One region of the Streptomyces sp. NBC_00239 genome, then DNA from elsewhere that is predicted to be linked to it. Evidence: predicted binding sites of a transcription regulator. Region 1 holds the regulator's gene; the other holds the start of a gene.
What was found. The regulator HrcA, encoded in region 1, represses chaperone genes, less so after heat shock. The targets are predictions, from matches to a motif close to TTNGCACTCNGNNNNNCNGAGTGCNAA.
Positions count from the first base shown of each region.

Region 2: groES (co-chaperone GroES) is a predicted target of HrcA. The motif match lies at 1,920-1,946, and genes of this name have one in related genera.

Region 1 covers NZ_CP108095.1:5,481,195-5,485,782, forward strand. The annotation lists gene OG764_RS24110 (DUF3097 domain-containing protein) at 27-836, opposite strand; gene OG764_RS24115 (MBL fold metallo-hydrolase) at 865-1,590, opposite strand; gene hrcA (heat-inducible transcriptional repressor HrcA) at 1,758-2,774, shown strand; gene dnaJ (molecular chaperone DnaJ) at 2,775-3,914, shown strand; gene OG764_RS24130 (nitronate monooxygenase) at 4,070-4,588, shown strand, end outside.
Region 2 covers NZ_CP108095.1:3,472,314-3,476,901, reverse strand. The annotation lists gene OG764_RS15105 (polysaccharide deacetylase family protein) at 1-277, shown strand, start outside; gene OG764_RS15100 (FtsW/RodA/SpoVE family cell cycle protein) at 198-1,724, opposite strand; gene groES (co-chaperone GroES) at 2,090-2,398, shown strand; gene groL (chaperonin GroEL) at 2,512-4,140, shown strand; gene OG764_RS15085 (ester cyclase) at 4,246-4,588, opposite strand, start outside.

The DNA.
Region 1 (4,588 bases):
GCGCCGGCCGGGCTGGACCCCGTGTTTCAGGCCGGGGCCGTGACGAAGTCGATGAGGTGTTCCACCGAGCCCAGCAGGGACGGCTCCAAGTCCTGGTAGGAGCGGACGCGCGACAGGATGTGCTGCCAGGCGGCGCCAGTGTTCTCCGGCCAGGCCAGGGCTCGGCAGATGCCCGTTTTCCAGTCCGTGCCGTGGGGGACGGTCGGCCAGGCGGGGATGCCCAGGGACGACGGCTTCACGGCCTGCCAGACGTCGATGTAGGGGTGGCCCACGACCAGGACGTCGGCGTGGGTGACCGAAGCCGCGATGCGGGACTCCTTCGAGCCCGGGACCAGGTGGTCGACCAGGACGCCCAGGCGCGCGTCCGGACCGGGGGCGAACTCCGCGACGATCGCCGGGAGGTCGTCGATGCCCTCCAGGTACTCCACGACCACCCCCTCGATCCGCAGGTCGTCGCCCCACACCCGCTCGACGAGTTCGGCGTCGTGGCGACCCTCCACGTAGATCCGGCCCGCGCGGGCCACCCGGGCCCGGGCCCCCGGCACGGCCACCGAGCCCGACGCGGTACGGGCCGGCGCGGCCGGCCGCCGGGCGGGGCGTACGAGGGTGACGACGGCGCCGTCCAGCAGGAAGCCGCGCGGCGCCATCGGGAAGACCCGGCGCTTGCCGAACCGGTCCTCCAGCGTCACCGTGCCGGCCTCGCAGGCCGTCACCGCACCGCAGAAGCCCGTACCGGCCTCCTCGACCACCAGGTCGGGATCGGCCGGGACCTCCGGGACGGGGCGGGCCGCGCTCCGCTTCCAGGGCGGCGTCAGATCGGGTGAGTACTCGCGCATCCGGACGACAGTAGGGAGGGGCGGCGGATCAGACCGGCGACACGCCGAAGCGGTCCGCCAGTGTGGCGCGTTGCGCACGGACGAAAGCCGCATCCACCACCGCACCGTGCCCCGGCACGTACACCGCGTCCTCGCCGCCCAGCGCGAGCAGCCGGTCGAGAGCGGCCGGCCACTGCCTGCGGACCGCGTCGGGGCCGGCTTGAGGATCACCGGACTCCTCCACGAGGTCCCCGCAGAACACCACCTCGCGCGAGCCGGGGACGAACACCGCGAGATCGTGCCGGGTGTGGCCGGGGCCCACGTTGGCCAGCAGCACCTGCACCCCGCCCAGTTCCAGCGTCCACTCGCCCGAGACCAGGTGCCGGGGCGCGACCAGCAGGTCGGCCGACTCCGCGGCCTCGGACTCCGCCAGCCCGTGCCGTACCGCGTCCTCGCGGAGCACGTCGTGGCTCGTCAGCAGCAGCCCGTCCAGGCCCACCGCGCCGAAGACCTCCACGCCGGAGAAGGCCGAGGCCCCCAGAACGTGGTCGAAATGTCCGTGCGTGAATGCGATATGAGTCACTCGGCGGCCGGCCAGCCGCTCCGCCTGGGCCCGCACCTCGGAGCCCTCCCGGAGGCAGGAGCCGGGGTCCACGAGGAGCACCGCATCGTCTCCCACCACCAGTCCCACCGTGCAGTCCCACACCGGCAGCCGTCGCCGGCCGGCGCGCCCGGTGAGCCCTTCCCACCCGGCCTCTTCCCATTGGACGTCCATGCCGCGACGCTACCTTGACGGGCCGCCCTTGCTAGGGGTGCACCTCCCCGCCGTACACTGACCGGGGGATCTCTGGCACTCGAACACCACGAGTGCCAGCAGCAGGCCCGCAAGCAGGACCGCAGGACGCAAACGGAAACGACGCATCACAGCTGGAGGTGTGCGCGATGCTCAGCGAACGCAGACTCGAGGTGCTGCGCGCCATCGTCCAGGACTACGTCGGGACGGAGGAGCCGGTCGGCTCCAAGGCGCTCACCGAGCGCCACCGGCTCGGCGTGTCGCCGGCCACGGTGCGCAACGACATGGCGGTGCTGGAGGACGAGGGCTTCATCGCCCAGCCGCACACCAGCGCCGGCCGCATCCCGACGGACAAGGGCTACCGGCTCTTCGTCGACAAGCTCGCCGGCGTCAAGCCGCTGTCGTCGCCGGAGCGGCGGGCCATCCAGAACTTCCTGGACGGCGCCGTCGACCTCGACGACGTGGTCGGCCGTACGGTCCGGCTGCTCGCGCAGCTGACCCGGCAGGTGGCGGTCGTGCAGTACCCGTCGCTGACCCGGTCCACGGTCCGCCACGTCGAGCTGCTGGCGCTCGCGCCCGCACGCCTGATGCTGGTGCTGATCACGGACACCGGCCGGGTCGAGCAGCGGATGGTCGACGCGCCCGCGCCCTTCGGCGAGACCGCGCTGGCCGACCTGCGGGCCCGGCTCAACGCCCGGGTCGTCGGACGCCGGTTCGCGGACGTGCCGCAGCTGGTGCAGGACCTGCCGGAGTCGTTCGAGACGGACGACCGCGGCACGGTACAGATCGTGCTCGCGACCCTGCTGGAGACCCTGGTCGAAGAGACCGAGGAGCGGCTGATGATCGGCGGCACCGCCAATCTCACCCGCTTCGGGCACGATTTCCCCCTCACGATCAGGCCGGTGCTGGAGGCCCTGGAGGAGCAGGTCGTGCTCCTCAGGCTGCTCGGCGAGGCCAATGAATCGGGCATGACCGTACGCATTGGGCATGAGAACGCCTACGAGGGACTGAACTCCACGTCCGTCGTCTCGGTCGGCTACGGTTCGGGCGGCGAGGCAGTCGCCAAACTCGGCGTGGTCGGACCGACCCGCATGGACTACCCCGGAACGATGGGAGCGGTACGCGCAGTGGCACGTTACGTCGGACAGATCCTGGCGGAGTCGTAAGTGGCCACGGACTACTACGCCGTTCTCGGCGTGCGCCGCGACGCATCGCAGGACGAGATCAAGAAGGCCTTCCGCAAGCTCGCGCGCGAGCTGCACCCGGACGTGAACCCCGATCCCAAGACGCAAGAGCGTTTCAAGGAGATCAACGCCGCGTACGAGGTGCTGTCGGACCCGCAGAAGAAGCAGGTCTACGACCTCGGCGGCGACCCGCTGTCCGCCTCCGGCGGCGGCGGTGGCGCGGGCGGCTTCGGGGCCGGCGGCTTCGGCAACTTCTCGGACATCATGGACGCCTTCTTCGGACAGGCGTCCCAGCGCGGCCCGCGCTCGCGCACCCGCCGCGGCCAGGACGCGATGATCCGGCTGGAGCTGGAACTCGACGAGGCCGCGTTCGGGACCACCAAGGACATCCAGGTCGACACCGCGATCGTGTGTACGACCTGCTCGGGCGAGGGCGCCGCACCCGGCACCTCCGCCCAGACCTGTGACATGTGCCGCGGCCGCGGCGAGGTCTCCCAGGTCACCCGCTCCTTCCTGGGCCAGGTCATGACCTCGCGCCCGTGCCCGCAGTGCCAGGGCTTCGGCACCGTGGTCCCGACCCCGTGCCCCGAGTGCGCGGGCGACGGCCGGGTCCGCTCCCGCCGCACCCTCACGGTCAAGATCCCGGCCGGTGTGGAGAACGGCACCCGCATCCAGCTCGCGGGCGAGGGCGAGGTCGGCCCCGGCGGCGGCCCCGCCGGCGACCTGTACGTGGAGATCCACGAGCTCCCGCACCCGGTCTTCCAGCGGCGCGGCGACGACCTGCACTGCACGGTCACCCTCCCCATGACGGCGGCCGCGCTGGGCACGAAGTGCCCGCTGGAGACGCTGGACGGGATGGAGGAGGTCGACATCCGGCCCGGTACCCAGTCCGGCCAGTCGATCCCGCTGCACGGGCGCGGCGTCACGCACCTGCGCGGCGGCGGCCGCGGCGACCTCATCGTGCACGTCGAGGTCATGACCCCGAACAAGCTGGACCCGCAGCAGGAGGACCTGCTGCGCCAGCTGGCCAAGCTGCGCGGCGAAGAGCGCCCCCTCGGGCAGTTCCAGCCGGGCCAGCAGGGCCTGTTCAGCCGCCTGAAGGACGCGTTCAACGGCCGCTGACGGCGGCTCGCCGGGCACCTGAACGACGCGTCGCCGGGCACCCGGTCGACGTGCAGGACGGGCCCGCCGCCGGTGGTGGCGGGTTCCGTCCGGCGGACTATGCCAGGCGAATGCACCGATTCGGCCTGCTGCGGGGGACATGGCACGATGCGGTCATGTCCTCCGCACTGAGCGATCTCTGCCGGTTCCCGGTCGTGCAGGCGCCGATGGCCGGCGGCGGTTCCTGCCCCGAGCTCGCCGCAGCGGTCGCCTCGGCGGGCGGACTCGGCTTCCTGGCCGGCGGGTACAAGACCGCCGACGGGATGTACCAGGAGGTCAAGCGGCTGCGCGCGCTCACCGCGCGCCCCTTCGGCGTCAACCTCTTCATGCCGCAGCACGCCGCGGTGGACCCGGCCGAGATCGAGGCGTACCGCGGACAGCTCGCCGGTGAGGCCAGCTGGTACGAGACCGCGCTGAGCGAGGACGTCTTCGCCTGCTCCGACGACGGCTACGACGCCAAGATCGCGATCCTCCTCGACGATCCGGTGCCGCTCGTCTCCTTCACCTTCGGCTGCCCCGAGCCCGCGACGCTGGACGCGTTCGCGAAGGCCGGCACCCGTACCGCGGTCACCGTGACCTCCGCCGAGGAGGCCCGTGCCGCGCAGAGCGCCGGCGCGCACGCCGTCTGCGTGCAG
Region 2 (4,588 bases), 2.0 Mb from region 1:
GCTGCTCCGGCCGCCGTTCGGCAACTACAACGACGACACCCTGCGCGCGGCCGCCGACTGCGGGCTCTCCTCGGTGGTGCTGTGGCGGGCCTCCATGCAGATACACGATCTGCGCTACGCGCAGGGCGCGGCCCTCGAACCCGGCGACATCGTGCTCGCGCACTTCCGGGGCCCCGGTGAGCTGAAGGGCTCGACGCTCACCGAGATGACCACCCGGATGCTCCGGAAGATCCAGGACCAGGGCTACCGGATAGGGCGCCTGGAGGACTATCTGTGACCGCCTCCGGGTCGTGATCCCGGTCTGACCCCGCCCCGGACCCCGCCCCGGACCCCGCCCCGGACTCGGGGTCGGACGACCGGGCGTCGGCCTCCCGCTGGCGTTCGGCGCTGTCGCTGATCCGCAGCATCAGCGCGATCATCACCCAGTTGGCGACCAGCGACGAGCCGCCCTTCGCGAGGAAGGGCAGGGCCTTGCCGGTGAGCGGGATCAGGCCGGTGACCCCGCCCGCCACCACGAACACCTGGAGCGCCAGCGCCGCGGCCAGCCCGACCGCCAGCAGCTTGCCGAACGGGTCCCGGGCGCCCAGCGCCATCCGCAGACCCCGCTGCACCAGCAGCGCGTAGAGCAGCAGGACGGCCATCACGCCGGCCAGCCCGAGCTCCTCGCCCACCGTGGTGAGGATGAAGTCGGAGCGGGCCGCGAAGCCGATCAGCTCCGGGTGGCCCAGCCCCAGGCCGGTGCCCGTGATGCCGCCGCTGCCGAAGCTGAACAGGGCTTGCGCCGACTGGTCCGAGACGATGCCCGGCGGCCGCTGTTCCGGCGGCAGGAAGATCGCCATCGGTTCCAGCCAGGCCGCGATGCGCCCCTTGACGTGCGGCTCGGTCGAGCCGACCGCGAAGGCGCCCACCGCCGCCATGAACAGGCCGCAGACGATCCAGCTGGTGCGCTCGGTCGCGACGTACAGCATCACCACGAAGACGCCGAAGAAGATCAGCGAGGTGCCGAGGTCGCGCTCGAAGACCAGCACCAGCAGGGACACGATCCACACGGACACGATGGGGCCGAGCTGGCGGCCCGGCGGCAGCCGCATCCCCAGGAACTTCCGGCCGGTCAGGGCCAGCGAGTCCCGGTGGATGACGAGGTAGCCCGCGAAGAACACCGCGATCATGATCTTCACGAACTCGCCGGGCTGGACCGACATGCTGCCCAGGTAGATCCACCGCTTGGCGCCGTAGGTGTCGGCGGGCATGAACGCCGGCGCGATCAGCAGCACCAGCGCCACGGCCATCGTCAGGTAGATGTACCGCTGGAGCAGCCGGTGGTCGCGCAGCACCATGAGGATGGCCAGGCAGATCGCGACGCCGATCACCGTCCACAGCAGCTGACCCGGTGCGTTCGCCGCCGCGTTCTCGAACTTCGCCGTGTACGTCTGGTCCAGCCGCGCCAGCAGCACCAGCCCGATGCCGGTCAGCAGCAGGGCCAGCGGCAGGATCAGCGGATCCGCGTACGCCGCGAACCGCCGCACGCCCAGGTGCCCCACCAGTGCCAGCAGCGACATGCTGATCGTGAACCCGGTGAGGTCCGCCGGCAGCGTGCCGTTCATCGCCAGGCCCACGCTCGCCTGCCCCAGCACCGTGATCGCGACCACGAAGACCAGCAGCAGGGCCTCGGTGCGGCGGCGCGCCCCGGCCGCCGTCCGCGGGCTCAGGGTCAGGCCGCGCACAGGCCGCTGCCGCAGTCGAAGGGGACGACCTGGTGGGCATTGGGGTGCTTTACGTTCATATCGACTAGGACGTTTGTGCGCCCGGCATGGTTCCTGACGGGGTCTCTGCCGGGTCCGGGCCGGGCTCCGGCCGAGGTGGGGCGGGGTCCGCAGGGCCTTCGGGAGGCGCTTTCGCGCAACACCCGGCGGCGTGAATTGGCACTCCGCTTGACCGAGTGCTAATCACCGGAATAGTCTCGGGCCTGGCACTCGCCACTGGTGAGTGCCAACACAGCGACAGGCAGGTCCGGCACCCGCGACGACGGATCGACCTGGTCGCCACCTCAGACAGTTAACCCCGGATCTCCGAAGGGGGAGGTCGGATCGTGACGACCGCCAGCTCCAAGGTTGCCATCAAGCCGCTCGAGGACCGCATTGTGGTCCAGCCGCTCGACGCCGAGCAGACCACGGCCTCCGGCCTGGTCATCCCGGACACCGCGAAGGAGAAGCCCCAGGAGGGCGTCGTCCTCGCCGTGGGCCCGGGCCGCTTCGAGGACGGCCAGCGTCTCCCGCTGGACGTCACCGTTGGCGACATCGTGCTGTACAGCAAGTACGGCGGCACCGAGGTGAAGTACAGCGGCGAGGAGTACCTCGTCCTCTCGGCTCGCGACGTGCTCGCGATCGTCGAGAAGTAATTCACCAAGCAATAGTTTTGCTTTGAGCTGCGCCCCTGGTCACCCCGCTGATTGCCGGGCGGCGAGGGGCGCAGTTCGTTAAGACGAGTTTTCGAGAGGGCTGAACCGCTCCCATGGCGAAGATCCTGAAGTTCGACGAGGACGCCCGTCGCGCCCTCGAGCGCGGCGTCAACAAGCTTGCCGACACGGTCAAGGTGACGATCGGCCCCAAGGGCCGCAACGTCGTCATCGACAAGAAGTTCGGCGCCCCCACCATCACCAACGACGGTGTCACCATCGCTCGCGAGGTCGAGCTGGACGACCCGTACGAGAACCTGGGCGCCCAGCTCGTGAAGGAGGTGGCGACCAAGACCAACGACATCGCGGGTGACGGCACCACCACCGCCACGGTCCTGGCCCAGGCGCTGGTCCGCGAGGGCCTGCGCAACGTCGCCGCCGGCGCCTCCCCGGCCGCCCTGAAGAAGGGCATCGACGCCGCGGTCAAGGCGGTCTCCGAGGAGCTCCTCGCCACCGCCCGTCCGATCGAGGACAAGTCCGACATCGCCGCCGTGGCCGCGCTCTCCGCGCAGGACCAGCAGGTCGGCGAGCTCATCGCCGAGGCGATGGACAAGGTCGGCAAGGACGGTGTCATCACCGTCGAGGAGTCCAACACCTTCGGCCTGGAGCTGGAGTTCACCGAGGGCATGGCCTTCGACAAGGGCTACCTCTCGCCGTACATGGTCTCCGACCAGGAGCGTATGGAGGCCGTCCTCGACGACCCGTACATCCTGATCAACCAGGGCAAGATCTCCTCGATCCAGGACCTGCTGCCGCTGCTGGAGAAGGTCATCCAGGCCGGCGCCTCCAAGCCGCTCCTGATCATCGCCGAGGACGTCGAGGGCGAGGCGCTCTCCACCCTCGTCGTCAACAAGATCCGCGGCACCTTCAACGCGGTGGCCGTCAAGGCCCCCGGCTTCGGTGACCGCCGCAAGGCGATGCTCCAGGACATGGCCACCCTCACCGGTGCCACCGTCATCGCCGAGGAGGTCGGCCTCAAGCTCGACCAGGCCGGTCTGGACGTGCTGGGCTCCGCCCGCCGCGTGACCATCTCGAAGGACGACACCACCATCGTCGACGGTGGCGGCAGCTCCGACGAGGTCCTCGGCCGCGTCAACCAGATCAAGGCCGAGATCGAGTCCACGGACTCGGACTGGGACCGCGAGAAGCTGCAGGAGCGCCTGGCGAAGCTCGCCGGCGGCGTCTGCGTCATCAAGGTCGGCGCCGCCACCGAGGTGGAGCTCAAGGAGAAGAAGCACCGCCTCGAGGACGCCATCTCGGCGACCCGCGCCGCGGTCGAGGAGGGCATCGTCTCCGGCGGTGGCTCCGCGCTCGTCCACGCCGTCAAGGTCCTCGAGGGCAACCTCGGCCTGTCGGGCGACGAGGCCACCGGTGTCGCGGTCGTGCGCCGCGCCGCCGTCGAGCCGCTGCGCTGGATCGCCGAGAACGCCGGCCTCGAGGGCTACGTCATCACCTCGAAGGTCGCCGAGCTCGACAAGGGCCAGGGCTTCAACGCCGCCACCGGCGAGTACGGCGACCTGGTGAAGGCCGGCGTCATCGACCCGGTCAAGGTCACCCGCTCCGCCCTGGAGAACGCCGCTTCCATCGCGTCGCTGCTGCTCACGACCGAGACCCTGGTCGTCGAGAAGCCGGCCGAGGAAGAGGCCGACGCCGGTCACGGCCACGGTCACGGCCACAGCCACTGATCGCACCCCGCATGGGGGAAGGCCCCGTTCCGCAGCTGCGGAACGGGGCCTTCCCGCGTGGTGGGGGTGCCGGCCGGACGGCCGGGGTGCCGGCCCGCGCCGGGGCTACATGGCGCCCAGTTGCCTCATCAGGGCCATGGCGTCGTAGTGCCACCACCCTTCCTTGATCATTCCGTCCTGACATCGGAAGACCGTCGTGCCGGTCATCGTGCAGGTCTTGCCGGTCGGGGCGACGCCCATGAACTCGCCCTTGTGCTTGCCGCTCCAGGTCCACAGCGTGGTGACGTAGTCGTCCTGCGCCATCTGGGCGTCCCGCGTGAACGTGAAGTCGAAGGCGGACCGCCATCCCTGCACGTCCTCACGGATGCCCGCGGGCCCGATCTTGTCCTCCGGGTTGCTGATGTCGTGGTCGCGGTAGTCCGACGCGAAGATCTCCTCGATGACGGAC